Regions from separate parts of the Vibrio sp. AK197 genome, predicted to be linked through region 1. Evidence: riboswitches for the same ligand, from Rfam matches in the RefSeq annotation. Region 1 holds a riboswitch; each other region holds the start of a gene.
What was found. Region 1 has a riboswitch for thiamine pyrophosphate ahead of thiC (phosphomethylpyrimidine synthase ThiC). Riboswitches for the same ligand answer to the same signal wherever they lie in the genome.
Positions count from the first base shown of each region.

Region 2: it holds a riboswitch for thiamine pyrophosphate, as region 1 does, so the genes downstream of both, thiB (thiamine ABC transporter substrate binding subunit) here and thiC (phosphomethylpyrimidine synthase ThiC) in region 1, are expected to answer to the same signal.
Region 3: it holds a riboswitch for thiamine pyrophosphate, as region 1 does, so the genes downstream of both, thiD (bifunctional hydroxymethylpyrimidine kinase/phosphomethylpyrimidine kinase) here and thiC (phosphomethylpyrimidine synthase ThiC) in region 1, are expected to answer to the same signal.

Region 1 covers NZ_CP096430.1:24,695-35,325, forward strand. The annotation lists rRNA gene M1D72_RS07205 (16S ribosomal RNA) at 1-1,105, shown strand, start outside; tRNA gene M1D72_RS07210 (tRNA-Glu) at 1,196-1,271, shown strand; tRNA gene M1D72_RS07215 (tRNA-Lys) at 1,273-1,348, shown strand; tRNA gene M1D72_RS07220 (tRNA-Ala) at 1,381-1,456, shown strand; tRNA gene M1D72_RS07225 (tRNA-Val) at 1,470-1,545, shown strand; rRNA gene M1D72_RS07230 (23S ribosomal RNA) at 1,958-4,848, shown strand; rRNA gene rrf (5S ribosomal RNA) at 5,012-5,128, shown strand; tRNA gene M1D72_RS07240 (tRNA-Asp) at 5,158-5,234, shown strand; tRNA gene M1D72_RS07245 (tRNA-Trp) at 5,291-5,367, shown strand; gene M1D72_RS07250 (multicopper oxidase family protein) at 6,013-7,395, shown strand; gene crcB (fluoride efflux transporter CrcB) at 7,512-7,895, shown strand; TPP riboswitch at 7,943-8,041, shown strand; gene thiC (phosphomethylpyrimidine synthase ThiC) at 8,164-10,113, shown strand; gene thiE (thiamine phosphate synthase) at 10,110-10,631, shown strand, end outside.
Region 2 covers NZ_CP096430.1:2,761,871-2,772,501, reverse strand. The annotation lists gene M1D72_RS19960 (DUF2799 domain-containing protein) at 86-421, shown strand; gene ppa (inorganic diphosphatase) at 498-1,025, opposite strand; gene fbp (class 1 fructose-bisphosphatase) at 1,207-2,226, opposite strand; gene mpl (UDP-N-acetylmuramate:L-alanyl-gamma-D-glutamyl-meso-diaminopimelate ligase) at 2,549-3,910, shown strand; gene M1D72_RS19940 (flavin prenyltransferase UbiX) at 3,916-4,536, shown strand; TPP riboswitch at 4,583-4,700, shown strand; gene thiB (thiamine ABC transporter substrate binding subunit) at 4,754-5,761, shown strand; gene thiP (thiamine/thiamine pyrophosphate ABC transporter permease ThiP) at 5,770-7,395, shown strand; gene thiQ (thiamine ABC transporter ATP-binding protein) at 7,389-8,102, shown strand; gene yjgA (ribosome biogenesis factor YjgA) at 8,146-8,673, opposite strand; gene pmbA (metalloprotease PmbA) at 8,787-10,130, shown strand; gene mgtE (magnesium transporter) at 10,214-10,631, opposite strand, start outside.
Region 3 covers NZ_CP096429.1:1,533,963-1,544,593, forward strand. The annotation lists gene M1D72_RS06970 (sodium:solute symporter family protein) at 229-1,995, shown strand; gene M1D72_RS06975 (oligogalacturonate lyase family protein) at 2,063-3,229, shown strand; gene M1D72_RS06980 (phosphatase PAP2 family protein) at 3,297-4,061, opposite strand; gene thiD (bifunctional hydroxymethylpyrimidine kinase/phosphomethylpyrimidine kinase) at 4,219-5,028, opposite strand; TPP riboswitch at 5,092-5,192, opposite strand; gene M1D72_RS06990 (HDOD domain-containing protein) at 5,329-6,165, shown strand; gene M1D72_RS06995 (arginase) at 6,827-7,657, opposite strand; gene M1D72_RS07000 (IclR family transcriptional regulator) at 7,663-8,397, opposite strand; gene M1D72_RS07005 (methyl-accepting chemotaxis protein) at 8,589-10,472, opposite strand.

The DNA.
Region 1 (10,631 bases):
TCAGCAGTGAGGAAGACAATGTATTTAATAGATGCATTGTTTGACGTTAGCTGCAGAAGAAGCACCGGCTAACTCCGTGCCAGCAGCCGCGGTAATACGGAGGGTGCGAGCGTTAATCGGAATTACTGGGCGTAAAGCGCATGCAGGTGGTTTGTTAAGTCAGATGTGAAAGCCCGGGGCTCAACCTCGGAATAGCATTTGAAACTGGCAGGCTAGAGTACTGTAGAGGGGGGTAGAATTTCAGGTGTAGCGGTGAAATGCGTAGAGATCTGAAGGAATACCGGTGGCGAAGGCGGCCCCCTGGACAGATACTGACACTCAGATGCGAAAGCGTGGGGAGCAAACAGGATTAGATACCCTGGTAGTCCACGCCGTAAACGATGTCTACTTGGAGGTTGTTCCCTTGAGGAGTGGCTTTCGGAGCTAACGCGTTAAGTAGACCGCCTGGGGAGTACGGTCGCAAGATTAAAACTCAAATGAATTGACGGGGGCCCGCACAAGCGGTGGAGCATGTGGTTTAATTCGATGCAACGCGAAGAACCTTACCTACTCTTGACATCCAGAGAACTTGGCAGAGATGCCTTGGTGCCTTCGGGAGCTCTGAGACAGGTGCTGCATGGCTGTCGTCAGCTCGTGTTGTGAAATGTTGGGTTAAGTCCCGCAACGAGCGCAACCCTTATCCTTGTTTGCCAGCGAGTAATGTCGGGAACTCCAGGGAGACTGCCGGTGATAAACCGGAGGAAGGTGGGGACGACGTCAAGTCATCATGGCCCTTACGAGTAGGGCTACACACGTGCTACAATGGCGCATACAGAGGGCGGCCAACTTGCGAGAGTGAGCGAATCCCAAAAAGTGCGTCGTAGTCCGGATTGGAGTCTGCAACTCGACTCCATGAAGTCGGAATCGCTAGTAATCGTGGATCAGAATGCCACGGTGAATACGTTCCCGGGCCTTGTACACACCGCCCGTCACACCATGGGAGTGGGCTGCAAAAGAAGTAGGTAGTTTAACCTTCGGGGGAACGCTTACCACTTTGTGGTTCATGACTGGGGTGAAGTCGTAACAAGGTAGCGCTAGGGGAACCTGGCGCTGGATCACCTCCTTAATACGAAAGATTATTGCGATGAGTGTTCACACAGATTGATGGTTTATACGGTTTTAGAGTATTAAGCGTTCCCAAACGCTTACGATTAGTGTCCCGTTCGTCTAGAGGCCTAGGACACCGCCCTTTCACGGCGGTAACAGGGGTTCGACTCCCCTACGGGATACCATGGGTCGTTAGCTCAGTTGGTAGAGCAGTTGACTTTTAATCAATTGGTCGCAGGTTCGAATCCTGCACGACCCACCATTCCTTCCATTAGGAATTAAAACTCAAGATATGGGGCTATAGCTCAGCTGGGAGAGCGCCTGCCTTGCACGCAGGAGGTCTGCGGTTCGATCCCGCATAGCTCCACCATTTCTTGAATAATGGGCGATTAGCTCAGTTGGGAGAGCACCTGCCTTACAAGCAGGGGGTCACTGGTTCGAGCCCGGTATCGCCCACCATCTTTAAACGCACTTTCTTTGAAATAGAAAGTAGAGTGTTTTTAAACATGGTTTCGTTTTAAGAAACTTTGCTCTTTAACAATTTGGAAAGCTGACGAATAACAACAATCCCCTTATCTTTTAGATAAGCGTTGTTATTCAAATAAAAGTTCTCAAATCCTATATCTCTTAGAGATGTAGGTACCAAAATACACATTCAAGTGTTCTTGGGAATAACGTCTTAGGATGTTATTCAACTTTTTGGCTCTGCTTTTTTCTAAAAAGTGGAAATAAAGAGTTATTTGAGTCCGGCAAAATCGAAATGTCTCTCGCTCATTCAAATAATGAGAGACACAAACCTTGGTTGCTTATTTGTCTTCACTTTAAAAAGTGAAATCAAATGAGCCATACGTAAGACCCTTTGGGGTTGTATGGTTAAGTGACTAAGCGTACACGGTGGATGCCTTGGCAGTCAGAGGCGATGAAGGACGTACTAACTTGCGATAAGCGTAGATGAGGCAGTAAGAGCCACTTGAGTCTACGATTTCCGAATGGGGAAACCCAAGTGCATAAGCACTTATCTTGCAGTGAATACATAGCTGTAAGAGGCGAACTCGGGGAACTGAAACATCTAAGTACCCGAAGGAAAAGAAATCAACCGAGATTCCGACAGTAGCGGCGAGCGAAATCGGATTAGCCCTTAAGCTTTTAATGATGCAGGTGAACAAGCTGGAAAGCTTGGCAATAAAGGGTGATAGCCCCGTAGCCGCTCCATCATTTTAAGTGAAAACGAGTAAGGCGGGACACGTGATATCCTGTTTGAAGATGGGGGGACCATCCTCCAAGGCTAAATACTCCTGACTGACCGATAGTGAACCAGTACCGTGAGGGAAAGGCGAAAAGAACCCCTGTGAGGGGAGTGAAATAGAACCTGAAACCGTGTACGTACAAGCAGTAGGAGCACCTTCGTGGTGTGACTGCGTACCTTTTGTATAATGGGTCAGCGACTTATATTCAGTGGCAAGGTTAACCGTATAGGGGAGCCGTAGGGAAACCGAGTCTTAACTGGGCGATTTAGTCTCTGGATATAGACCCGAAACCGAGTGATCTAGCCATGGGCAGGTTGAAGATTGAGTAACATCAATTGGAGGACCGAACCGACTAATGTTGAAAAATTAGCGGATGACTTGTGGCTAGGGGTGAAAGGCCAATCAAACTCGGAGATAGCTGGTTCTCCCCGAAAGCTATTTAGGTAGCGCCTCGGACGAATACTACTGGGGGTAGAGCACTGTTAAGGCTAGGGGGTCATCCCGACTTACCAACCCTTTGCAAACTCCGAATACCAGTAAGTACTATCCGGGAGACACACGGCGGGTGCTAACGTCCGTCGTGGAGAGGGAAACAACCCAGACCGCCAGCTAAGGTCCCAAATTATTGCTAAGTGGGAAACGATGTGGGAAGGCTTAGACAGCTAGGATGTTGGCTTAGAAGCAGCCATCATTTAAAGAAAGCGTAATAGCTCACTAGTCGAGTCGGCCTGCGCGGAAGATGTAACGGGGCTAAGCAATAAACCGAAGCTGCGGCAATGCGATTTATCGTATTGGGTAGGGGAGCGTTCTGTAAGCGGTTGAAGGTGTGTGGTAACGCATGCTGGACGTATCAGAAGTGCGAATGCTGACATGAGTAACGATAAAGGGGGTGAAAAACCTCCTCGCCGGAAGACCAAGGGTTCCTGTCCAACGTTAATCGGGGCAGGGTAAGTCGACCCCTAAGGCGAGGCCGAAAGGCGTAGTCGATGGGAAACGGGTTAATATTCCCGTACTTCTTACAATTGCGATGGGGGGACGGAGAAGGCTAGGTGGGCCTGGCGACGGTTGTCCAGGTTCAAGTGCGTAGGCTTAAGAGTTAGGTAAATCCGGCTCTTTTTAAGGTCGAGACACGACGTCGAGCCACTACGGTGGTGAAGTCATTGATGCCATGCTTCCAGGAAAAGCCTCTAAGCTTCAGATTGTAAGGAATCGTACCCCAAACCGACACAGGTGGTCGGGTAGAGAATACCAAGGCGCTTGAGAGAACTCGGGTGAAGGAACTAGGCAAAATGGTACCGTAACTTCGGGAGAAGGTACGCTTCTGACGGTGAAGTCTCTTGCAGATGGAGCTATCGGAAGTCGCAGATACCAGGTGGCTGCAACTGTTTATTAAAAACACAGCACTGTGCAAAATCGTAAGATGACGTATACGGTGTGACGCCTGCCCGGTGCCGGAAGGTTAATTGATGGGGTTAGACTTTGGTCGACGCTCTTGATCGAAGCCCCGGTAAACGGCGGCCGTAACTATAACGGTCCTAAGGTAGCGAAATTCCTTGTCGGGTAAGTTCCGACCTGCACGAATGGCGTAATGATGGCCACGCTGTCTCCACCCGAGACTCAGTGAAATTGAAATCGCTGTGAAGATGCAGTGTACCCGCGGCTAGACGGAAAGACCCCGTGAACCTTTACTACAGCTTGGCACTGAACATTGAGCCTACATGTGTAGGATAGGTGGGAGGCTTTGAAGTAATCACGCCAGTGGTTATGGAGCCATCCTTGAAATACCACCCTTGTATGTTTGATGTTCTAACTTGGTCCCCTAATCGGGGATGAGGACAGTGCCTGGTGGGTAGTTTGACTGGGGCGGTCTCCTCCCAAAGAGTAACGGAGGAGCACGAAGGTGGGCTAATCACGGTTGGACATCGTGAGGTTAGTGCAATGGCATAAGCCCGCTTGACTGCGAGAATGACAATTCGAGCAGGTGCGAAAGCAGGTCATAGTGATCCGGTGGTTCTGAATGGAAGGGCCATCGCTCAACGGATAAAAGGTACTCCGGGGATAACAGGCTGATACCGCCCAAGAGTTCATATCGACGGCGGTGTTTGGCACCTCGATGTCGGCTCATCACATCCTGGGGCTGAAGTCGGTCCCAAGGGTATGGCTGTTCGCCATTTAAAGTGGTACGCGAGCTGGGTTTAGAACGTCGTGAGACAGTTCGGTCCCTATCTGCCGTGGGCGTTGGAGAATTGAAAGGGGCTGCTCCTAGTACGAGAGGACCGGAGTGGACGAACCTCTGGTGTTCGGGTTGTGTCGCCAGACGCATTGCCCGGTAGCTAAGTTCGGAATTGATAACCGCTGAAAGCATCTAAGCGGGAAGCAAGCCTTGAGATGAGTTCTCCCTGGCGCTTTAAGCGTCCTAAAGGGTTGTCGTAGACTACGACGTTGATAGGCAGGGTGTGTAAGCGTTGTGAGGCGTTGAGCTAACCTGTACTAATTGCCCGTGAGGCTTAACCATACAACACCCAAGGGGTTTTGTGGGCTCAAAGCAAGAACATAAACTTGATTGTGTAAGAAACAGAACGAAACCAGCTTTCCAAACTTTTTGTTTTCACTTTTTTAGAAAAAGTGAAAGTAAAACAGATAAACTTGCTTGAATGAGCGGGTTTAAAAAGAATTTGCTTGGCGACCATAGCGATTTGGACCCACCTGATTTCCATGCCGAACTCAGAAGTGAAACGAATTAGCGCCGATGGTAGTGTGGGGGTTCCCCATGCGAGAGTAGGACATCGCCAGGCTTTGATTATTGTCTAACCAGATACGCTGCGGAGCGGTAGTTCAGTTGGTTAGAATACCGGCCTGTCACGCCGGGGGTCGCGGGTTCGAGTCCCGTCCGCTCCGCCACTTATTTCGATAACCTCGCAACGCGAGGTTTTTTCGAATTTGCATGTAGAAAATTTAGGGGTGTAGCTCCAATTGGCAGAGCAGCGGATTCCAAATCCGCGTGTTGGGAGTTCGAATCTCTCCACCCCTGCCATATTTAAGAAGCCTTGTTCGAAAGAGCGGGGCTTTTTTACGTCTGTGATTTGGGTATTGGTGTCGTAGTTATAATTGGCAGAGCAGCGGATTCCGCTAATCCCTAAAATCAGCTCGTGTTGGAAGTTTGAATCTTCCCATACCTTCCGCAATTAAGAAGCCTCGTTCGAAAGAGCGGGGCTTTTTTACGTCTGTGATTTGGGTATTCGTGTCGTAGTTATAATTGGCAGAGCAGCGGATTCCGCTAATCGCTAAAATCAGCGCGTGTTGGAAGTTTGAATCTTCCCATGCCTTGCGCAATTAAGAAGCCTCGTTCGAAACAGCGGGGCTTTTTTACATCTGTAGTTTGGCGTTTTCGTTTCTATGTATGCGCTGTATAGCTGCGTATTCGATAAGCAAAGGTTTGCAACTGACCCTTCCGAACCGTTGCCCTCTTTATCTCGGTCATTGTTAATCATCTATAGAGTTGAGATATTCTTTGACCTGCTACTGTCCTGTCATTTCATTCATCTCCTACGTTGTTGGTCATTTACAGGAAGGTTTCTATACCGCAGTTCGATAATTTTATTCGACTAATGAATTGATTAAGCATTCTCCTTGCGGTTTAGTTACAATTCTTAACTCCTCCGAGCATAATGGACTTGCTATGAAACTTTCTCGTCGTCGATTTATTCAGTCATCCTTTGCTTTTACTGCGTTATCTGTACTGCCCGCTTGTAGTGTTAATCGAAGTTATGATCAACAAGGACGCCCGGTTTATGACCTTACTGCAATGCCTTCCAAAGCTGAGCTGGTCCCTGGTTATCAGACATCGATTTTAGGCTTTAATGGAAAAATTCCAGCACCGACGATTCGTTGTAAGCAAGGTCAGAAAGTGACGATACGTTTTACCAATTTACTTTCGGAGCCGACAACTATTCACTGGCACGGACTTCGAATTCCAATTGAAATGGACGGTGTGCCGTTTCTGAGTCAGCCCCCTATTATGCCGGGTGAAACCTTCGTCTATGAGTTTACGCCACCGGATGCGGGTACCTTTTGGTATCACCCTCATATGAATAGTGTGGTTCAACTAGGTAAAGGCCTCGTCGGGCTAATTATTGTTGATGAAGCTTCTCCCGTTAAGTTTGAGGAAGATCATCAAGTCATGGTTAAGCATTGGCATGTTGACCCGCAGGGCGAATGGAAGGATTTGATGATCCCCCGTTTAAGTGCTCGCATGGGAACTCCAGGCGAGTGGGGGACGGTCAATGGCTCACATAACCCCAGCTATTCGTTACAAGAGAATGCGACAACGCGTGTTCGCATTGCCAACGTTGATAATACATTAACTTACCCGATTCGACTCGAAGGCGTTGATGCATGGGTTATTGCTATTGATGGCAACCCAGTTAAACGTCCTTATCCGCTCTCAGAGCACAAAGTTGGTCCTGGCATGAGGGTTGATGTGGGGTTTATCGCTCCTCGAGCTGGAGAGCGTGTTTACGTGCGATATATGAAAGGTAAGTTTCCTTTCCCTCTTTGTGAGTTTCAGTGCGTAAAATCTAATTTGTCTCCAGCGAATGTGTTGCCCCGCTTGCCATTGAACCCAATACCTCAAATCGATTTGGATAACGCCCAGCAAATTGATTTTGTCTTTGAATGGCAGGGGGCGGTGACGCCCGTCGATGACACTGGAAAGGCCTCTCCAACTTTTTGGTTGGTCAATAAGCGAGCCTGGAATGGGATGAGTGAAAATAGTATCCCAGCTGCTTTAGCGTCTTTGCAGCGCGGAAAGACTTATATTTTTAATTTGAAAAATGTTACTCAGTATCATCACCCTATACATCTTCATGGTCATACGTTTACCGTACTTGAATTGGATGGTGTGAAACTAGATGAACCCTTTCATACCGATACCGTTTTGCTTGGAAAGAACGGAAGTGCAAAAGCGGCCTTTGTTGCAGATAATCCAGGTCGTTGGATGTATCACTGTCATGTCATTGAACATTTAAAAACGGGGTTAATGGGATACATTGAAGTTACGTGACTCCTGTAACTTTTTAAAAAGATTAAATTAACAAGGAAAAGTATCGTACTTTTTTTTATAACTTATTTTTTAAAACTATCTATCAAATCCCGTCTTGGGTTATAAGGGAAATATCTATGGGACAATCGGCTATTTTGGGCTTCATTGCGCTTGGTGGAGCGCTTGGTGCTTGTTCTCGCTATCTAATTTCTGAGTTTTGTATTTTTCTATTTGGACGCGGTTTTCCTTACGGAACATTAACTGTCAATGTGCTTGGTTCTTTCGTTATGGGTCTGATCATGGCTCTGTTCCAAAAAGAACTACTGGCAGTTGAACCTTGGCGTCAAATCATTGGATTGGGTTTTCTTGGCGCGTTAACCACGTTCTCCACGTTCTCTATGGATAATGTCATTTTGTTGCAACAAGGGGCGTTTTTTAAAATGGGGTTAAACGTGATTCTCAACGTAGTGCTCAGCATTTCTGCTGCTTGGGTTGGGTTTCAAATCTTGACTAAGAGCTAAATTAATATCACACCGCTTGGTTTTGTCATTTCATTTACCTATAATCGATTTACTTGTCGGAGTGCCATATGGCTGAGACCGTTTATTCGGGATCCGTTGAACCTGATCTGGTTAGTACCAGCGAAGGGAACAGGAGAAGATATTTTCGTCAGATGAAGTCGTACTGACTTTCCTATCCAATGATCGTACAACGTATTTTTCGTCGGCGATCCCTCTTGTTGCATCTTTCCGTCAAGCATTTTTATTCTTCATTAATAGGAAAAATGCTATGTCGAGTCGAAAGCAATCTAGGCTAGAAGCCAAACAGTTTATAGATACACTATCTGTCCAGTCATACCCCAATTCAAATAAAGTTTACGTCTCCGGAAACTTGACCAATGTACACGTACCGATGCGTGAAATTTGTCTGGCTGACAGTTTGGTTGGTGGAACGAAACAAGCACCAATCTATGAGCCCAATGAGCCTATTCGTGTCTATGATACTTCTGGTGTTTATACCGACCCAAGCCACCAAATCGACCTATATTCGGGCTTACCTAAGTTACGGCAAACTTGGATTGATCAGCGTTGTGATACTGAAAAGCTCGCCCACGTTAGCTCTCAATACACGCGCGAGCGTTTAGATGACCAAACGCTTGATGAGCTTCGTTATGGCAATTTACCTGAGGTTCGTCGCGCTAAGTCTGGCCGATGCGTCACACAGCTTCATTATGCTCGCCGCGGTATGATCACACCAGAAATGGAATTCATAGCAATTCGTGAAAATATGGGCAGAGCACAATATCGTGATGAGGTTCTGAATCAGCAGCACCCAGGGCAAAGTTTTGGAGCCCACTTACCAAATGATATTACGGCTGAATTTGTCCGTGACGAAGTGGCAAAAGGGCGTGCGATTATCCCTTCAAATATTAATCACCCTGAGTCTGAACCAATGATCATTGGTCGAAATTTTTTGGTTAAAGTAAACGCCAATATTGGCAATTCTTCTGTGTCATCGTCGATTGAGGAAGAGGTGGAAAAGCTGATATGGGCAACTCGATGGGGAGCTGACACGGTGATGGATTTATCAACCGGTCGCAATATCCACGAAACCCGTGAATGGATATTGCGTAACAGCCCGGTGCCGATCGGAACCGTGCCCATGTATCAGGCGCTAGAAAAGGTTAATGGTATTGCAGAAAATCTAAATTGGAATGTGATGCGCGATACCTTAATTGAGCAAGCAGAGCAGGGTGTCGATTACTTTACGATTCATGCTGGTGTTCTATTGCGCTACGTACCTATGACCGCAAAAAGAGTGACAGGTATTGTTTCTCGAGGTGGCTCTATTATCGCGAAATGGTGTTTAGCTCATCATCAAGAGAGCTTTCTTTATACCCATTTCCGAGAGATTTGCCAGATTTGTGCTCAGTATGATGTCGCTTTGTCTTTGGGGGATGGTTTGAGACCCGGTTCAGTGGCTGATGCTAATGACGAAGCACAATTTGCCGAACTGAGAACGCTTGGTGAGCTGACGAAAATTGCTTGGGAATATGATGTTCAGGTTATTATCGAGGGGCCGGGGCATATTCCAATGCAGATGATTAAAGAGAATATGGATCAGCAACTAGAGCACTGCCATGAAGCCCCATTCTATACGCTAGGCCCATTAACAACAGATATTGCACCAGGCTATGACCACATTACCTCCGGTATTGGTGCTGCCTTAATTGGATGGTACGGGTGCGCTATGCTTTGCTACGTAACGCCCAAAGAACACTTGGGATTACCGAATAAACAAGATGTTAAAACCGGCTTAATTACCTATAAATTGGCTGCACATGCTGCGGATCTTGCCAAAGGTCACCCTGGAGCTCAAATACGCGATAATGCGTTATCCAAAGCTCGGTTTGAATTTCGCTGGCAAGATCAATTCAATTTATCACTCGACCCCGATACGGCTCGTGAATTTCATGATGAAACTTTGCCACAAGAATCTGGCAAAGTTGCGCATTTTTGTTCGATGTGCGGACCTAAATTTTGCTCAATGAAGATTTCTCAAGAGGTCAGAGAGTACGCAAAAGATGAAGCGCAAGTCGCGGCTGATCAGTCGATTACGATAACGTTAGTCGAAGACCCATTAGAAGGTATGCGCCAAAAGTCTCAAGAGTTCTTGAATTCAGGTTCTGAGCTTTACCACCCTGTGAGTGGTTCAACCACCAAGGAGAAGGTGGAATGAACATCCTGATTCCTTTTGAATGTATTGAGCTGACAGCAACGATTCAACGTCATTTATTGTTTGCTGAGCGCCATGGGTTTGCTATTGATGATGTGGTTATCGGTGTTAGTCGAAGTGGATATTTTGAGTTAACCAGTCAAGACCAATGCACTCAAACGTTGACGACAGACTGTACGTCATCTCCGCCACTGGATGGTGCCAATCTGACGATTTATTATCAATCACTATCGACTGAAAGCGTTGACGATACGCAAACTGCTTGGGTCGGTTGTTATCAAGAGAGAAAATATTACGATATTTTTAATGTCGATGGTCTTCAAGCAAAGATTGAATCTGATACACCGATAGCGAATTATCGAGCGCACTTTTGCTGGGTCCTTTCTTTGCTCGCACTCGATTTCCCGTTACAAGACGCGCTTATTATCGCTCGAATGATGGATAATGTTTCACGTGAAACATGGCCAAGTCAGTACGCACTTTTTCCTCATGTGTTGATATCAGAACGCCACTCGTCTTTG
Region 2 (10,631 bases), 390 kb from region 1:
CCTTTCATTACATTTACATTTGTTTTGTGATCTCTTACATGTCGAGACCTATACTGTATAAGTCTAATCAATGGGAGAACACAAAATGAAAGGATTACTAATTGCAGCGGCACTCGTACTTGCTGGCTGTAGCACTCAAGCGACTATGCCAATGGCACAGCAAAGCTGGCATGACTTCGGTTACCAACAAGCGATGGATGGCATGGCGAAGCAAATCAATGCCACGTTAGATGTTGATCAATCAACCTATGGTGAATACAGCGATGGTTATGAGCTCGGACGCAGCGAGTTTTGCCAGCAGGATGCTTTCCATCTTGGTTTGATAGGTCATCGTTATCAAGGCATTTGCGCCAGTGATCCCGCGTTCCACGATGAATATCAAGAAGGCTTATGGTGGGATGATGGTGCGAGTCTCGATTGAACGTCGCGTTTTGAGCGCAATGAAAAAAGCCAGTCCGTTGAAGACTGGCTTTTTTGATCGTTAAGCGAGAAGCAAATTATTTTTGCGCACGCTCGTATGAAGTTAGGATTTCTTGGCGTGCAGACTCTGCATTTTCCCAACCGTCAACTTTCACCCACTTACCGGATTCAAGCTCTTTGTAGCGCTCGAAGAAGTGCTTGATTTGCGCTTTCAGTAGCTCTGGCAAATCATCAACGTCATTGATGTGATCGTATTCTTTAGACAGCTTAGTGTGAGGAACCGCAACAACTTTCGCATCTTCACCTGATTCATCCGTCATCTTAAGAACGCCAACAGGGCGGCAGCGGATCACTGAGCCTGGCATCAATGGGTGCGGAGTAGGGACTAATACGTCTACTGGGTCGCCATCAAGTGATAACGTGTGGTTCACGTAACCGTAGTTACATGGGTAGAACATAGGAGCAGACATGAAACGGTCTACGAATACCGCACCAGAATCTTTATCGACTTCATATTTGATTGGATCAGCGTTTGCTGGGATTTCGATTACAACGTAGATATCATCTGGCAGAGATTTACCCGCAGGTACGTTATTTAAGCTCATCGAAGGTTTCCTTTTAGAAAATTTATTTTGGGCTGAAATTACAACCGCACACTTTAGCCGTAAATAGTAGGATGTGTAAATAAACGATGTCGAGAATTGTTTCAAGTTTTATGTAAAAAGCGCTTAGACGAAGCTAAGCGCTGCAAGTGATCAACTTGAATTGTATTAAGAAAATCAGAACTTATTCCGAATCTGGGTAGTTAACCAAGAATTCTTCGACTTTTCGAACCATGTTTTTCGAACCGACAAAAAACGGCACACGTTGGTGTAGCTCTTGTGGGTCGATGTCCATAATGCGCATATTGCCGTCTGAGGCAATACCGCCTGCTTGCTCGATTAAAAATGCCATTGGGTTACATTCATACAACAGACGTAACTTTCCTTGCGGATGGCTTTGGGTGCTCGGGTATAGGTAGATACCCCCTTTGAGAAGGTTACGATGGAAGTCAGCAACCAGCGAGCCGATATAGCGAGAAGTGTATGGACGCCCCTCATCCGGTTGGCTTTCTTGGCAATACTTAATGTACTTTTTGACGCCTTGAGGGAAACGAATGTAGTTGCCTTCGTTGATCGAATAGATGTAGCCGTCATCTGGCACCATCATATTCTCATGAGATAAACAGAAAGTCCCCATTGAAGGGTCGTAAGTAAAGCCATTCACGCCATTTCCTGTCGTGTAAACCAACATAGTGGACGAACCATAAATGACATAACCCGCGGCGACTTGCTTGTTACCTGGCTGAAGAAAGTCTTCTTCCGTTGGCGGAGTTCCAATGGGTGACACTCGGCGGTAGATAGAGAAAATAGTACCAACTGAGACATTGACATCAATGTTGGAAGAGCCATCAAGTGGATCCATCAATACCACGTATTTGGCGTTTTTGTTGAGCTGTTTACTAAACGTAACGGCTTCATCTTCCTCTTCACTGGCAACGCCACAAACTTGGTCTCGAGCTTCTAAAGCGGATTTAAATTTGTCGTTTGCATAAACATCGAGCTTTTGCTGAGCTTCGCCTTGTACATTCTCCGTACCGACGGCGCCAGTAATATCATCAACCAAACCTGCTTTATTGATTTCACGGTTGACGATTTTGGCTGCCAAACGAATGGAGGCTAACAGAGACGAAAGATCACCGCTTGCGTGGGGGAAGTCCGCTTGCTTTTCGACAATGAACTCGCCAAGGGTGCGCAATCCTGACATGTTTTTTCCTTTCATTAACAATTGTGGGGGTAGTGGGGCGTAATCTCATCTCTTACTGGATGTTATGCTCGGCCTCCTATTCGATTTTAAGCGGCGAATCTTTTTATTGGTAATGAAGTAACTGACTGAGATCTCAGTTTTTGATTTTTTTTGAAAATACGTTTCAGTAAAAATGAGCCATAAAAAAGTCGCTGTTATCACCATGTTGACGAAATGTGCAATGGCTCCATGGAATGCCAATAGAGTGATCAAAGCGACTCGCTTTTCTGATGTGTATGGGGATAATGGGCAGGTTATTGAGACTTTTCACAGGGTTAAATCTATGCATATTCATATCTTGGGTATTTGTGGCACTTTTATGGGGGGCGCGGCGGTACTAGCACGTCAGCTTGGGCATAAAGTCACAGGGTCAGATGCCAATGTTTATCCACCCATGAGTACCCTTTTAGAGTCTCAAGGTATTGAAATTATTGAAGGGTTTGATCCTTCTCAGCTCGACCCTCAACCGGACCTTGTCGTCATTGGTAATGCGATGAGCCGAGGAAATCCGTGTGTTGAGCATGTTCTCAATACCAATATTCGTTACACCTCTGGCCCGCAGTGGCTGCAGGAATTTTTACTCCATGACCGCTGGGTACTGGCTGTGGCAGGCACCCATGGTAAAACCACCACCTCGAGTATGTTGGCTTGGATTTTAGAAGATTGCGGTTATCAACCCGGTTTCTTAGTCGGGGGGGTACTGGGTAACTTCGGTGTATCGGCGCGTCTTGGCGAAAGTATGTTTTTTGTGGTGGAAGCGGATGAATATGACAGTGCTTTTTTCGATAAGCGGTCTAAGTTTGTGCACTACCACCCTCGCACTCTTGTGACAAATAACCTTGAGTTCGATCATGCCGACATTTTTGATGATCTTGAAGCGATCAAGCGGCAATTCCACCACTTAATTCGAACTGTTCCTGGTAATGGTCGCATTCTCATGCCGCAAAAAGACGTGGCGTTGCAAGATGTTTTAAGTCGTGGTTGCTGGAGTGAAACCGAAACCAGTGGTGAGCAAGGGGATTGGCGAGCCGAGAAGATCACCAAAGAGGGTTCGCAGTTTGATGTTTATCTCAGTAATGAGAAAGTGGGACAGGTGAATTGGTATTTGGTGGGGGATCATAACGTGGATAATGCGCTGATGGCGATCGCTGCGGCGCGTCATGTTGGTGTGACGCCAGAACTCGCGTGTGACGCACTTGGACGCTTTATCAATACTAAACGTCGTCTTGAGCTGAAAGGGGAAGTCAATGGGGTTACCTTGTACGATGATTTCGCCCATCACCCAACCGCCATTGAACTGACTTTGGATGGTTTACGTAACAAGGTGGGAGATAAAAAAATCATTGCTGTGGTTGAGCCTCGCTCAGCAACGATGAAGCGTGGAGTTCATAAAGACACGCTGGCCGCTTCGCTCGCTAAAGCGGATAGCGTATTTTTATTCCAGCCTAATAACATTGAGTGGTCTGTGAAAGATGTGGCTGAAAGTTGCTTACAGCCCGCCTTCGTTGGTCACCAGATTGATGATTTTGTTGCAGATATTGTGCGTCATGCTCATCCGGGGGACCAAATACTGGTAATGAGTAACGGTGGTTTTGAAGGTATTCATGACAAGCTGTTAACGCAATTAGCAACCGCACACGGATGAGTTCTATGACAGATTCAAAACACATCACTTTGGCATGGACAGGCGCATCCGGTGCGCCTTATGGTCTGCGCTTGCTTGAAAGCTTACTCGCTGCTGATTATACCGTCTACTTGCTGATTTCATCTGCTGCGCGAGTCGTGCTCGCCACCGAGCATCAGTTGCAATTGCCAGCTAACCCTGAAGCCGCGCAAAAGTTGTTGGTCGACCATTTTCAGTGTGATGCTCAGCAATTGGTGGTTTGTGGCAAAGAGGATTGGTTCTCCCCTGTAGCGTCCGGCTCTGCGGCGCCAAAACGGATGGTGGTATGCCCATGTTCGGCGGGTAGTGTGGCCTCAATCGCCCATGGCATGTCCGATAACTTGATTGAACGCGCCGCTGATGTCGTGATTAAAGAGAAAGGTCAGCTGGTGCTGGTTGTGCGCGAAACGCCATTTTCAGCGATTCACCTTGAAAACATGCTGACACTCGCAAAGCTTGGCGTCACCATTATGCCGGCCGCCCCTGGTTTTTATCATCAGCCAACCAGTATCGAAGACTTGGTTGATTTTATGGTGGCTCGAGTGCTGGACCATCTTGGTATTGAGCAAGGTCTCGTACCACGTTGGGGGTATGATCAACGCAGTTAATGGCTGCACTTATAGCCATTTCAGATATTAACCTTTACAATGCCGTTTCAACTCATCGGGGGGCTCATCATTCAAAGATGAATGACGCTGAGATCAAAGCTTGCTTTGGGACCCGTAAACCTGAACCAGATAATGCTGGCGTAGGAATTGAGTCTGGATACCTGCAAGTAACGCAAGCCAACCTCAAGCCTGTGCCGCTCAAACAAGAGAGCGAGCCGTGAAACACGCAAAATATACCCTTCTTACTAGTATCTTGGTGGCGACTGCTGCCGTGTCTAATTCTGCGAACGCAGCGGATAACACATTAACCATTTATACCTATGATTCCTTTGCTTCAGATTGGGGACCAGGGCCTAAAATCGAACAAGCATTTGAGGCTAAATGCGGGTGTGATGTTAACTTTGTCACGCTGGATGATGGGGTCTCGATTCTCAACCGATTACGCCTTGAAGGTAGCAGTACTAAAGCGGATATTGTGTTGGGGCTCGATAATAATTTAATGAGTGAAGCCAAATCGACAGGATTGCTAGCTAAACACTCAGTTGATACTCAAGCTGTTACGGTTCCAAATGGTTGGAATGACGAGGTGTTCGTTCCCTATGATTATGGTTACTTCGCGTTTGTGTACAATAAAACTCAGCTCTCCAATCCGCCTACTAGCCTCAAAGAATTGGTCGAAAAGCGTGATGATCTCAAGATCATTTATCAAGATCCGCGAACGTCAACACCAGGACAGGGGCTGCTTTTATGGATGAAATCGGTTTATGGAGATCAAGCCCCGGCGGCTTGGCAGCAACTTGCTCAAAAAACCGTAACAGTAACCAAAGGCTGGTCTGAAGCTTACTCTATGTTTTTAGAGGGCGAGGCGGATATGGTGCTTTCCTATACCACCTCACCAGCTTATCATCTAATCGCTGAGCAAGATGATCATTACGCTGCCGCAAATTTTAGTGAAGGACATTACATTCAAGTTGAAGTGGCAGCGAAGGTGGCGAGCAGTGCACATCCACAGCTTGCCGATCAATTTATGGCGTTTATTCTCAGCCCTGAATTTCAAGATGTGATTCCTACGACCAACTGGATGTATCCCGCGATGGATGTTGCGTTACCCGAAGGATTTTCGAGCTTAACGATACCGAGCAAAGCGCTGAGTTTCAGTGATCAGCAAGTTGCAGAAAAACGTAAAGCTTGGATTCGTGAATGGCGTAATGCGCTCACTCAATAGGCGTCGCTTTGAACTCAACACCTAAAACCGGTATCGGCGTTGCTTTTGTCATTGCAGCGCTGGTGATCGCTGCGCTTAGTGCGCTGTTAATGCACGCACCGCTCGGCGATATTAGCTTCTTATGGCAAGACAGCTATTATCGCCACGTGACGCAATTCAGTTTCTATCAAGCTTTCCTCTCGATGCTACTTAGTGTGGGCGGGGCCTTGCCTGTTGCTTTGGCGTTATCACGGCGTCACTTCGCGGCGAAGAGCTGGATCATAAAAATATTCGGCACCACGTTGGTCATGCCTGTGTTGGTTGGCGTTTTTGGTCTATTAGCGATTTACGGCAATAGTGGTCTTGTGGCCAAGTGGCTTGAGCGTTTCGATTTCACTCTGCCTTTTTCTATTTATGGCCTCGGTGGGATTCTACTCGCCCATGTGTTTTTTAATTTGCCCTACGCGACGCGCCTGTTATATCAATCGTTGGAAACCATACCCGGTGAACAGCATAAGTTATGCGCGCATTTGGGCATGTCAGCATGGGATAAATTCAAATGGGTTGAGTGGCCGCGGCTAAGGCAGCAATTACCTTCGGTATGTGGGTTGGTATTTATGCTGTGCTTTACCAGTTTCGCGACGGTGATGGCGCTCGGCGGAGGCCCCAAATCTACGACCATTGAATTGGCCATTTATCAAGCGATTAAGTTTGATTTTGACTTACAAAGTGGCGCACTCCTTGCAATGTGGCAAATGCTTTTATGTGGCACCTTAGCCTTGAGTATTCAGCGTTTTGCCAAGCCTTTAGCCATCAACGGTATCAGCTATCGTCAAACCCAGTTTAAAGGGCGAGAGTCTATGTTGGTGAGAGTTTGGGATATGGGAGTCATCACGATAACGGTGATATTTGTTTTTTCACCTTTGCTGATGGTGTTTATCAGTGGCATCAGCTCGGCATTTTTCAAAGTATTGGCAGATAGCGAGTTTTGGTCTGCACTTGGTGCATCACTACAAGTGGCCGTCATGTCGAGTGGCTTAGCATTAAGTGCGGGCATCGCCATTTTATCCACCAGTCGTCGCTGGCGTGTGCAAGACAAAAACCGTCGAGCAAACGGCATTGAGATGCTGGGGGCGATTATCTTAATTACGCCTGGTTTGGTATTGAGCACTGGGTTGTTTGTTTTGTTGCGTCAATTTACGGATGTCTTTCAACTGGCTTGGCTGATTGTGGTTGTGGTTAATGCATTAATGGGGCTGCCTTACGTTATCAAAACCTTGGCTCAGCCGATGTTACATGTGGAGCAGCAATATCAATATTTGTGTGCTTCGCTCGGGCTTAAAGGTTGGCAGCGTTTTCGAGTCGTGGAATGGCGGGCTTTGCATAAACCCGTCGCGCAAGCGCTTTCGATTTGCTTTATGTTTGCGATTGGCGATTTAAGCGCTATCGCGCTTTTTGGTAGCCAAGAGTTTAAAACGTTACCGCTCTATTTATTCCAGTTGCTGGGGAGTTATCAAATGGCTTCGGCCGCGGTGGTATCGGTAGTCATGTTATTGCTGAGTATTGGCGTTTTCTCTCTGGTGGAATGGCTAATTAAACCCCGAAAAGCGTCACTTATGGCTTCAGACACAGGTTTAAAGGAAACAACATGTTAGCCCTAGATAACGTTCTCTATGAGTATCAAAATGAGCATTTCTGTTTTGATTTACGTGTTAATGCGGGGGCGCGGGTGGCGTTACTTGGCCCGAGTGGGGCTGGAAAATCGACCTTACTGGCATTGATGGCGGGGTTTATTGAACCAAGCCGTGGTCGGATTGTCGCCAATCAACGTGATGTTGTGGGCCTGCCTCCTTATCAACGCCCCTTTGCAATGTTATTTCAAGAGCACAATTTATTTGCCCATTTATCGGTGTTTGACAACATTGCTCTCGGGCTTAGTCCGAGTTTGAAGTTGTCCATCGACCAGCGTCAGCAAGTGGTGGATGCAGCCAAGCAGGTAGGCGTGAGTGAGTTGATGGAACGTCTTCCTGAACAGTTGTCGGGAGGGCAACGTCAACGGGTTGCTTTAGCCCGCTGCTTTGTACAATCACATCCTATCTGGTTATTTGATGAGCCGTTTTCAGCACTCGATCCTATATTGAGAGAAGACATGCTTGCCTTAGTGAATAAGCTAGCGATTGAACGTGAGATTACCTTGGTGATGGTGACCCATCATTTGAGTGACGTAAAAGCGATAGCGACAGATTTTGCGTATATCGACCAAGGTCATGTTGAGGTGAGTGACAAAGTGGGCAACTTGACGGAGCAACATGGTAATCCGAGATTGCAGGCGTTTATCCGCGCGGGGTTAGGTCAATTATAAAAAAGCTGGCTCTAGGCCAGCTTTTTTTATACTGAAAAGGCGATTAGTATTCCTCGTCATTTAACTCTTTGAGAATTTGAAAAATCTCACGGTAGGCTTTAGCCGGTTTACCCGCTTGTTTTTCTTTTGCTGCTTGGCGAGCTAATTGACGTAGTCGCTGGCGATCTGCTTGTGGGTACAGCTCCATCACTTCTGCGATGGCTTCATCGCCTTTTTCCACGACGTCATCACGCAGCTTCTCAAGTTTATGCAGTACCGCAGTTTGCTGAGAGTGCTTGTTGCGTACTTTATCCAGCGCGGCTTGAATCGGCTCAGGGTCGATATTACGCATCAATTTACCGATAAACTGTAATTGTCGACGACGAGCTTCATTTTTAAAGCGTTGTGCGTCTTTGATGGCGTCAAACAGATCATCATCAAGAGGAAACTTTTCAAGGACTGAAGGTTTGAGCGCCACCAACTCTTCACCGAGTTGTTGTAGCTCTTCCATATCGCGCTTCATTTCTGATTTGCTGACCCAGATAATCTCTTCTTCTGGTTCCCATGGCGCTTTTTTATTCTTACGAGCCATTTTTTTGCCTGTATGTTCTATGAAATAATATTTCTCTATTTTAACAAGAATCGTGGGGAGAAAGCGAAATTCTTGTTATTCTATCTGTTCAACACAAAATGAATGAAAGAGATATGGACGTAAAACAGCAAGTCGCTCAGCAACGTGTTGAGCTTGAAGCCGCCGTTTCTAAAGCATTAGAGATTGCCGCCGAGAAGTCTGACGCCGCTGAAGTGGCGATCACCAAAAGTACCGGATTAAGCGTTTCTACTCGCATGCGTGAAGTCGAAAATGTTGAATTCAATAGCGATGGTGCTCTGGGCATTACCGTTTATCGGGGTCAATGCAAAGGAAGCGCATCCACCTCTGACTTAAGTGAAAAAGCGATTCGTGAAACGGTACTCGCCGCGTTAGACATTGCCAAGTATACCTCTGAAGACCCATTCGCTGGTCCTGCTCCTGCGGAGTTGATGGTTAAGGAGATTCCAGACCTCGATTTGTTCCATCCTGACACGCCTGACCCAGATTATGCTGCTCAGCAAGCGATTGAAGCTGAGCAACATGCACTGGGCTACAGCAGCAAAATCAAGCAAAGTGATGGGGCAAGCTATGACAGTCACTATGGTGTAAAAGTGTATGGCAACAGTCACGGCTTAGTGGCGAGCTATCCATCGAGCCGCCATAGCATCAGCTGCTGTGTTATTGGTCAAGGCAGCAACGGTGAAATGGAACGTGATTACAGCTACAGTGTCGCGCGCCACCGTGATGATCTTTTTAAGCCAGAGCAAGTCGGTCTGCAAGCGGCTGAAAAAACCGTAAGTCGTTTAGATGCCAAGCGTTTGGCTACCGGAAAGTATCCCGTGATGTTTGCAGCGGATGTTGCCACGGGCTTGATCGGTCATTTGGTGATGGCGATCAGTGGCGGCAACTTATATCGCAAATCTTCTTTCCTACTGGATAAGTTGGGTGAGCGTATTTTGCCGCAGTGGTTTAACATTGCTGAGCGGCCCCATATTCTGCGTGGTCTCGCGTCCAGTCCATTTGACAATGAAGGTTTGGCGACTCAAGATCGTGACATCATTACCGATGGTGTGTTGGCGACCTATCTTTTGACCAGTTACGCTGCGCGTAAAATGAAGATGACCCCGACGGGTCATGCTGGCGGGATTCATAACTGGTTTGTCTCGTCAACGGGTCAAGATTATCGTCAAATGCTACGTGAACTTGGCACTGGTTTACTTGTTACCGAAGTGATGGGGCAAGGAGTTAATACTGTGACCGGTGATTATTCTCGAGGCGCGGCAGGATTCTGGGTCGAAAATGGTGAGATTCAATACCCAGTTTCGGAGATCACTATTGCTGGCAACCTAAAAGATATGTTCAGTCAAATCGTGGCGGTGGGCTCAGACATCGAGACGCGCTCACAAATTCAAACGGGCTCTATCCTACTTGAAACGATGAAAGTCGCTGGCGAGTAAGTTTCTAGCTTTAAAAAAAGCCCAGCATTCGCTGGGCTTTTTCGTTGTAAAGACATCACACCAATCAAAACTTCACAGATGAACTAGGTGAGCAAGATGGTCGCTAAACCTAAGAACACTGACAGACCGATGACATCGGTCACGGTGGTTAAGGCCATTCCTCCAGCGAGTGCCGGATCAATATTCATCTTTTTGAGCAGTACCGGAATCATGACCCCAGCGACCCCAGCAATAAATAAGTTGGTGAGCATGGCGGCCGATATGATGCCGCCAAGCACCCAGTTACCTTTCCACGCGACCACGATACCGCCAATGATGGTGGCCCATAAAATACCGTTGAGTAAACCAACAGCGGCCTCTTTTAATAACAGTTCTCGGCGGTTTGCATCACCGATATGACCGAGTGCTAAGCCGCGAATCACTAGAGCAACGGTTTGGTTACCCGCAACCCCGCCCATTGAAGGCACGATGGTCATCAATACGGCAATGGCCGCCATCTGT
Region 3 (10,631 bases), on a different replicon from region 1:
TACGCATATCATTGCTGAGACTTGATGAATAAACGGCTCGCGTCTCATTCATAACGTTTAATATCAAAAAGTGCAAAATTGAACTCCAGTTTCATTAACGAGAGTGGTATCACATTTATAGAATCAAAACAAAAAGTGAACCACCGTTTTGATATTAATCACATAAGTTTTTAATTTTTTCGTAGAGAATAGCCAGCGACGAATTTAGTTAAGTTATGAGATGACGTTATGCAATATGATTACCTTGTCATTGCAGGTTACTTTGCCCTTATGGTGGCAATTAGCTTGATATTCAAAAAGATGGCTAGCAATAGCACCAGTGACTACTTCCGCGGGGGCGGTAAGATGTTATGGTGGATGGTCGGGGCAACGGCCTTTATGACCCAATTTTCTGCTTGGACCTTTACAGGTGCAGCAGGTAAAGCATTCAACGATGGTTTTGCCGTATTAGCGGTCTTCGTTGGTAACATGGTGGCGTACGTATTCGCCTACTTCTATTTTGCTCGCCGCTTCCGCCAAATGCGCGTAGATACACCAACAGAAGGTGTAAAACGTCGCTTTGGTAACAACAACGAGCAGTTCTTCACTTGGGTAATCATTCCTTTAAGTGTTATCAACGCTGGTGTTTGGTTAAACGGTCTTGGTGTCTTCGCCTCTGCCGTATTTAACGCTGACATCATCACAACCATTTATGTCACAGGCGCAGCCGTGCTGATCATCTCTTTATTGAGTGGTGCATGGGGTGTCGTTGCCTCTGACTTTATTCAAACGTTGGTTGTTGCTGTTATTTCCGTGGCATGTGCAGGCGTGGCCTTGTACTTTGTCGGCGGCCCAAGCGAAATCGTAGACAAGTTCCCTGGTGGTTTCATCATGGGTCCTGATATGAACTACCCGCTACTGATTGTTTGTACTTTCATCTTCTTCATTGTTAAGCAGCTACAAAGTATCAACAACATGCAGGAGTCTTACCGTTTCCTTAACGCAAAAGATTCTAAAAACGCAAGTAAAGCTGCCCTATTAGCATTGGGTATGATGGTTGTCGGTGCGGTGATTTGGTTCATTCCACCATGGGCATCAGCAATTCTTTACCCAGATGCAGCAGAAGCTTACCCAGCACTAGGCGCGAAAGCACGTGACGCGGTTTATCTTGTGTTTGCTCGCGAAACCATGCCTGTCGGTACTGTTGGTCTGCTAATGGCGGGGCTGTTTGCGGCAACCATGTCTTCTATGGACTCAGCGCTAAACCGTAACTCGGGTATCTTTGTTCGTAGTTTCTACGCGCCAATCATGCGCAAAGGCAAAGCGACCGATAAAGAGCAACTGCGCGCCGGCCAAATTGCCTGCCTAGTTAACGGTATTCTCGTTATCCTAATGGCACAATTCTTCAACTCATTGAAGCACCTAAGCTTGTTTGACTTGATGATGCAAGTGGCGACCCTGCTTCAATCACCTATCCTAGTGCCGCTATTCCTAGGTATCTTGATTCGTAAGACACCAAAATGGGCACCTTGGGCAACGGTTGTGTTCGGTATGTTGGTCTCTTGGGCTGTGGTGGAAATCTTCACTCCACAAAACGTAGCAAGCTGGTTCGGTATTGAAAACCTAACAGGCCGTGAAGCCGGTGAAATGCGCACCATGATTACCATCGCGGCACACTTAATCTTTACCGCCGGTTTCTTCTGCTTGTCGACGCTGTTCTACAAAGAAGAGAAAGACACGTACAAACAGCAAACTCTTGAGTTCTTCAAAGACGTTGACACCGAATGCGTTGCAGAAGAAGGCCAAGACATTGTTGACCGTATGCAACGCGCGAAATTGGGTACATTGGTAACGTATATGGCAGCAGGCCTTACTTTGATGGTTCTGATTCCAAACCCAATGTGGGGACGCCTGGTCTTCCTCGGCTGTGCCGCTGCCATCTTCCTAGTTGGCTATGCATTAAAACGCAGCGCCAAACTCGACGAGATAAGCAGCAAAACCGCAACGGTTCGATAAACACAATTAATGATTGGCTGCTAACCCCCGTTAGCAGCCTTCTTTTTATTTACAGGAGATATTTTCCATGGCGAAAGGCGATATTATCAACCTTGAGTTTGAAACATTTGTGGATAGCGATACTCAAGTGAAGGTGACTCGAATCACACCAAAAGATGTGATTTGTCATCGTAACTACTTTTACCAGAAATGCTTTACTCAAGATGGACAAAAGCTCCTACTTGCGGGCGACTTTGATGGCAATCGCAACTACTACCTTGTTGATCTCGCAACCCAGAAAGCGACTCAGTTAACAGAAGGTTCTGGTGACAACACCTTCGGCGGTTTCATTGCGACCGATGACCAATCCTTCTTCTACGTAAAAAATGAACTCAACCTTATGCAAGTCGACTTAGAATCACTCGAAGAACGCGTGGTTTATACCGTTGATGAGCAATGGAAAGGGTACGGCACTTGGGTTGCTAACTCCGACTGCACCAAGCTTGTTGGCATCGAAATTCTCAAAGCAGACTGGGCTCCCCTCACCTCTTGGGAGAAATTCGCAGAGTTCTACCACACCAACCCAACCTGTCGTCTTATCAAAGTCGATATCGCAACAGGTAAACTTGATGTGGTTCATCAAGACAAAACATGGCTTGGTCACCCAATCTATCGCCCATTTGATGACAGCACCATTGGTTTTTGTCACGAAGGCCCACATGACCTTGTTGACGCACGCATGTGGCTGGTGGATGAAGATGGTAGCAATGTTCGTAAGATCAAAGAGCATGCGGAAGGTGAATCTTGCACGCACGAATTCTGGATTCCAGATGGCAGCGCAATGGCTTACGTTTCTTACTTTAAAGGTCAATCCGATCGCGTGATCTACAAAGCGAACCCAGAAACGTTAGAGAACGAAGAAGTCATGGTCATGCCACCTTGTTCTCACCTTATGAGTAACTTTGACGGGTCACTGATGGTCGGAGACGGTTGTGACGCGCCTGTCGATGTCGCTGATGCAGAAAGCTACGACATTGAAAATGACCCATTCTTGTATGTATTGAACACGCAAACCAAAAGTGCCAAGAAACTGTGTAAACACAGCACATCTTGGGACGTACTTGATGGCGACCGTCAAATCACGCATCCACACCCATCATTCACTCCAGGTGATGACGGCGTCTTATTTACCAGTGACTTTGAAGGTGTACCAGCGGTATACATTGCCGACTTACCGGCGGAATTTAAAGCCTAATTTTCATCTGCTGCATAAACACAAAAACCCTCGCAAGCGAGGGTTTTTTTATTGTTTTTACTTTTGCTTAATGGCTTGCTTTAAGCCACTGCTGCTTTACATGGCCTGGCATTTTGGCCACCAGCCACTCACCCACGTTCGGCGTAAAGGTGACGACGGCCGCGACAAATACGATACCAGCGTACAAGTCTTCTGGTCGATGCATCCCCAACCAAATGCGGCTGTATGCAGCTAGTGTGGCCCATAGGACAACCACACTGGCCAAAATAAAGCGCTGCTGACGAACAAATATCGCGCCAAAGAACGCCAAACAAAGCGCCGCAAAGACAGTATGACCAGAAGGCAAAGAATAGTTCATTTCTTGATACCAGTGGCGAAGGCGCCACTCACTGACTTTATCCACCACCTGATCGAGTGTTGCCAATTGCTGACTAGAGCCAAGCTTGTAAAAGTGCCCAGGATTGGGCAACAACAACTCATGTGTAAGCAATTCGGTATAAGGCCTTGGGCTTTCAAGCAACTCTTTGAGCACATTCTTACCAAAGTAAGCGATCATAAAAATAACCGTAAATTGGACAATGTATTTAAAAATCTCTGTTCGATTCAGTGGTTGCTTATACAGAGAAAGCGCACTTAAAATCACGATGGTTAACCACAGGCCGCGCTGACCAGCGGAATCTGTAATGGTGCTGATGATCCAACCCGAAGTTGCATCAACAGACCCAAGCAAGTCGGTGACAGGTAAAGAACGAGCGAAAGGAGCCAACACCAATGCCATGGCTGTCAGCAAACTCAGCTCGACTTTTTTGTTAATAATGTTGAGCTTTCTCATTAACCGCCTTAACGTCTATAAACATATAACCCACTTCGATGTTAGTGAGTCATGTTCTTACATGCATCAAGTCTGTGTCAAATTGCTGAAAGATAACTGCTCAAAATACCGCCACCATCCAAAGCCATCACCAGCCCAAACCCCGTACAATGATGGGCTAAAAAAAGTGTTGAACCGGCCCTCTTCCTTGGCCAACGTTTAGTTCATTTGCTGATGCAATTGCTTGAGTTATATAGTTTTTGGCTCGTTTTATCGCCTCAGGTAACCGTTCGCCTTGTGCTAAATAGGAGGCCACTGCGGAAGAGAGTGTGCAGCCTGTTCCGTGAGTATGACGAGTGATAATACGCGGCGCATCAAATACCTGTCGGTGCTGGGCACTGAATAACCAATCACGAGATAGGGCAGAGTCTTGACGATGCCCGCCTTTGAGTAACACGGCCTGAGCTCCAAGCTTCAGTAAAGCCAGTAGCTGGTCATCGCTTGGTGGCTCGCCAAAACACTCACCGGTTAATACCTCCGCTTCGGGTAAGTTTGGAGTAATAAGATCCGCAACAGGAAATAAACACTCTTTTAATGTCTCTACAGCCAAAGGAGATTGCAAACGATCGCCAGACGTGGCGACCATAACCGGATCAACGACACAATAGCGCGGCTGATAATCCGCAATACGCTTCGCTACGGCTTCAATCACTGGTGCATCGCTTAGCATACCGACTTTGACCGCAATAACGTTAAGATCACTGAATACGGCATCGAGCTGACTTTCAATCGTCTCAACGGGTACAGGCAGAATCGCATTAACGCCTCGTGTATTTTGTGAGGTAATGGCGGTAATCACCGAACACGCATAGCTACCCGTGGCACTGATGGCCTTAATATCGGCTTGAATCCCGGCTCCGCCGCTGCAGTCTGAACCGGCGATAGTAAGAACGATGGGGGTTGAGTGTGGGCTAAGTTGGTCTTGCATGGAATCTCCAAATACAAGACGTAAAGGAACGCACTGAGCGACAGCAAAGCTACGAAATGGCTTTACCACCGCGTAATAGTTCCCTACGTCAGTACTAACTGAATCAGGTTCAACGGGTCTCGCTAACGCGATCTCAGCTCAAGTGAGCTCCCCGACTATCTGCCACGATGGTAACAAGCTTTTAGCCTCTGGGAAACACAATAATCAACAATTTAAGCGTCACACAAACACGACTTACAACTTTTGTATCAAGTAAAAAATTTCTCCTATATTGAAAGGGGCACCGCATGAATAAGGAGAATGATAGTGAACCATGCGCCTTTGATATCTCGCCTGAATGAGTTACCTAGAATTCAAAAAGTCCTACAAGAGCTGCTTGATATGGTCAATCAGGATAACGTCGACTTTAAACGTCTCGCCGAAAAACTGGCCATGGATCAGGTTCTCTCGGCTCGCCTGCTTCGCATGGCAAATTCCGCGTATTTTGGTGGTAACCGCACGGTAACATCGGTTAATGAGGCATTAATTCGCGTCGGAACAGGGCCAGTAAAAACATTGGTTGTTGCATCCGTCCTTTCCAGCGCATTTCCGCACCTTGAAACCCTGAATATGGAAGAGTATTGGTCAGATACCTTTGAAGTGTCGGTGATCGCGAGTAAAATTGCGGCTTGCGTGAAAATGGATGTCGATGAAACTTTTACAACGGGAATTCTGCATAATATCGGAGAGCTGATGATCCATGCCTTGGTACCAGAACAGGCACTTGTCATCAATAGCAAAGTCATGAATGGCCAGGATGCAATTTCAGCACAAGAAGAAATATTGGATGTATCAAGCGCCGAACTTGGCGCGTTACTCGCAAAAAACTGGAAGTTTCCCAAAGAAATGGTCGATGCAATTGAACATTTCCCCGATCCACGGGAAGCAGATATTTCGCCTAAATTGGCTTCCATCATTCATCTTGCTAAAGATATTCATCTCAATTGGGATCATTTCAGTAGCGATGACCAGAAATCGGTTTACCTTGCAGAACACACCGATTCTCGCCTACTCAATATCTCTGCCACTTTTAAAGAGGCTGTCGATAAATTCCGCGGCAGTGGTCGCGAACTTGCCAACCAGATGCTTGCCGTATAATATCATCAGCCCGCTCAGTCGTAGCGGGTTGCTCGTTTCAGTCACCTTCCATTCTTCAATACCGAGTCAAGCTTGAAAAAAGTACGCTTCACCTCCATATAAAGAGTGTCGTATTTGTTTCATAATTCGACGTTATAGTGATTTTACCATTGAGTGGGACGAGATAAACTCGAAGACAAGATGTCACTTTTTTGAAGCATCGTCTGAAATATAAGCTTTAACTGCTTGTTTCTGAACTCTAATGGAAAAAACTGGTCTATACTGTGGATATTGTGGTTTAAGCCATGTAACGTGACTTAAAGAAGGTCGGCTTAAATCCAATCAACCTTCCGATCTTATCATGATTCGGTTTCTCGCTCACAGTTGAGCCAGAGGTCGATTGAACTGCGTTAGAAACTTAGGCGTAGCGTCAATCAAAACAAACTAGCTGTTATTAACGCAAAGACAATAATAAGCCGCTCTTGAGGAGCGTCGTTGTAATAGTGAGGTATTTATTATGAAAAAAACTAGAAAAGCTCAGTTGCATCGTATTCGAATTCAATATTGGAAAGACTCGAATAAAAACACGGGCAACAAACCCCAATAACCCTGATAAGGGTAAAAAAGTAAGCTGGCTGAAACGCCAGCTTTTTGCATTTAAGGGACTGAGAAAAACACTCCATCACTCACTATCATTACGAGACAAACGCGTACACAACTCATCGAGAATTTGTTTGGTGTATTTTGAATACCAATCTTTATCTCTTATTCCAGTCAATTGGATAGCTCTTACTTTTTTGGACTCGAGACAGTGTGCAATCATACGAATCACCATATCTACGTCCAATTTTTTGTCGCTCTCCCAATCCACAGATTTCGACAATGAGGATAAATCGATATCGACAATAATGTCATCACAGCGCGACAAATAGGTTGTTAACTGATGCTTAAGCTGCTGCCGATGACGAAAATCACACTCTCGCTGCAATAGCCAGTTACATCCTAAATCTTCAGCATATTCAAACGTTTTTATGTCTTGAGTCGAGTCATCAATCCCCAAGCACATTAACCGACATTCATTGTAACGCGAGAGCGCAAAATGAAAGGCGCTCCCCAATTCTAGATTTAACGCTGGCTTAAGCTGAAAAGAAGGACCGATACTAACAATACCGATATCACGATTTTGCCCAACAAATTCAGGCAACAAGCTAAGTACGCCTTCATGAGTGTTGCTGACAACAATCGGTAAATGCTGTTGACTCACTAAACTCTCAAGCTTTTGAGCAAAATGCTCGCGACATTTATCGTCCACGGCATAGTGGCCAGCATAGATCGGCGCTTTGATATTGGAAAAATCAAATAGCCAGTCATAGAAGCTTTCTAAGCTTTGTTCGGCTTGCTCATATTGCGCTAGGGTTAATGGCTGAATACGTTGACAATGTGTCAATAACGCCATTCTTTGCGTTAAAGCAGAAACATCATGAAATGTCTTGCGTTTGAATAACCCTAGCATCGTCGTTACCTTTCTGGAGGTAGAGCCCTCGCAGCCTGTTGTAGATGTAAAATAATTTTATTCTGGTGGCTTTCGACCCGTTCCGTCGGCGCCATAACCGAGACAGCCCCCACCAGCTTTGTTCCCTTTAATACCGGCGTACTAAGACCAGACACTCCGGGATCATATTCAGAATTGCTGATCGCAAACCCCTGATCGCGAATTTTTTCAAATTTATTCAACCAAACGGAGTTATTTGGATCTTCACCAAAGTGACTTAAGATCTTATCCCTCCTTGCTTGAGGTAAATACGCAAGCATAACGGTGGATGAGGCACCCCGCAGCAATGGTTGGCTCTGACCCTGGACGTAGCTGCAACGGAGTGCCTGCATGCTCTCTTTTCGGCTTACACACAGTGCTCGGTATCCAACCGGCACCATATAAGCCGCCATTTCTCCGGTTTGTTTTTGCAAGCGATTGAGCACTGAATCGATCTCTTCTAGATCGTGTTGACTGCTTTGGTAACTGCGCATCAATAGCAATGCTGCCGGACCGATGATCAAGGACTTGTCGATCGGACTTTCCTCAACCAAGTTCCATTCTTTCAGCAATTTCAGCTGGCGATACAAACTGCTAATAGGCACGTCCAACGCTAAGCTTAATTGTTTGGCATTGAGAGGTTCATCGGCTATTGCAACCTGCATTAATAGTTGCAGCAACTTTTCGTTAACTAAACCTGATTTGCTGTTCGCTTGCTTCATCATTCTTTGTACCGTGCGTGTGTTTGTTGTACAAATCATATTCTCATATAAAGAGAATTTAATCGTTTTTATTATTTTAATTTCTCACATAGCGAGAAAATAAAACCAATTACTCGTGAAGCGTGACATACCAGTATTAAAAGCACAAAAAAAGCGAAGCCCAAGCTTCGCTTTGATCGATGAAACTACCGCTAAACGTTAAATGCAGCCACTTGCTGATTTAACTGCGCAGCTTGATGTTTTAATGCTTCTGATTGTTGCTGTGTTTGATTTGATCCCGATACCAGCTGGTCCGATACATCTTTAATTGAGGTAACATTTTGGGTAATTTCGTCTGTCACATGGCTTTGCTCTTCTGCGGCTGTGGCGATTTGTGTCGCCATATCACTAATTACAGCAACCGCTTGGTTGATTTCATCAAGCGCTCGTGTTGCTTGATCAGCATCCTCAACCGACCCCTGTGCAAGACTTGAACTACTTTCCATAAATGCCACCGCTTTGCGAGTGATCTCTTGAAGTACATCAATCGTTGATTTGATCTCTTCAGTAGACGCATGAGTACGCTGAGAAAGCACGCGAACCTCATCAGCAACGACAGCAAAACCACGCCCCTGTTCACCGGCACGAGCCGCTTCAATCGCTGCGTTAAGCGCCAATAAGTTAGTTTGCTCAGCGACTCCCTGAATGGTTGCAAGTACATGAGAAATTTCTTGAGCATGCTTATCTAAGTCGCTGATCACGGCACTCGCCTGACGTACTTCACTTTCTAAGTTATGAATCGACTCTTTGGTTTTCACCACCAAATGATGGCCGCTACGGGTACTCTGCGACGACTCTTGTGCCGCATGTGCAGTTTGCTCTGCATGCGAGGCAATCTCTTGAGTCGCAGACGCCATTTCAGTCACCGCAGTAGCCACCATTGCCACTTCTTGTTGCTGTAAATTCAATTCTTGTGCGGCTTGATTCGCCCGCTGCGAACTATCATCCGCTTGGTGATTCAACTCATCAGCTTGCTGGCGAATACGACCAATAAGCTGCTGTAAACTCCCAACAAACGTATTAAAGCTTTGAGCAAGACGCCCGACTTCATCTTCGCTTTCTACTTCAATGCGCAGTGTCAGATCCCCATCACCACTGGCAATTTGTGATAGCGCGTTCGCCACGTTGTTTAAAGGGCGAAAAAGGATATTACACAACAAGTTAAACAATAGGATACAGATAGCGACAATGACTATGGTGACAACAATTTGACCAATTAACCCGTCATACAGGGGCGCGACAAGAGAATCTCGATTGATTGCGACAACACTTATCAACTCAGTACCTTCAATCGGTTTTGCCATCAATATGGTAGGCTCACCGTTTAACTCGACTTCGACATAACTCGCATTTTTAGCCGCCGTTTGAACATCAGCAAAGCGAATACCGAGTTTGGTCGTTGGTTGATTCAACATTGATGCATCACGATAAGTAAAAACGTTACCTTGGCGATTAGCAATAAACATGAAGCCTTCACCCGGTAAGATGGTTTGAGTCATGGTTTTTACGATGTCGGTGATCTCAACATCAGCCCCTAAAACAACCTTATTGCCTTGAAGCTGTATTGATTTGCCCAAAGAAACGACATTAGCCCCCGTGGCCGCAGCTACGGTTGGGTTATCCATAAAGATTTCACCATTCATCGCGCTGCCATTGATGTACCATCCCCACTTTCTCGGGTCATTGTTCCCTGAGGGTAATACCACACCATTGGCGTTCTGTTGGCTGCCGTCTGGGTAAGCAACAAACACATTATCAAATGCGCCAGATACCTTGACTTGCTTTAAATAAGTGACAATGGTGCTCGGTTCTGATTGAGATGATAACGATGACAACGCGCGCTCTTTGGAAAGCAACCAGTCTGATACGTACTGATTATACGACGTGAGTGAACTGGTTAGACTCTTGCTGACATCATATTGCATGCGCTGTAACGAATCATTGAATGCCATGACTTTGACCGCGACACCGCCAATAATGATCGCCATACTGGCTGATAAGGCCAATTTGTTTTTCAGTGATAGCTTCTTAAACATATTCAACCATTGTCCTATTTAAAGAGATATAATTTTGATTTTTCGATTCTTTGAGAATCTTTTATAGTCTCTCTAGCTATCGGTGGGACATTTATTAGTTTTAGTTAAATTAGTAAAATATGTCGGATAAAGCACAATTATCAATAATAAACCAATGAA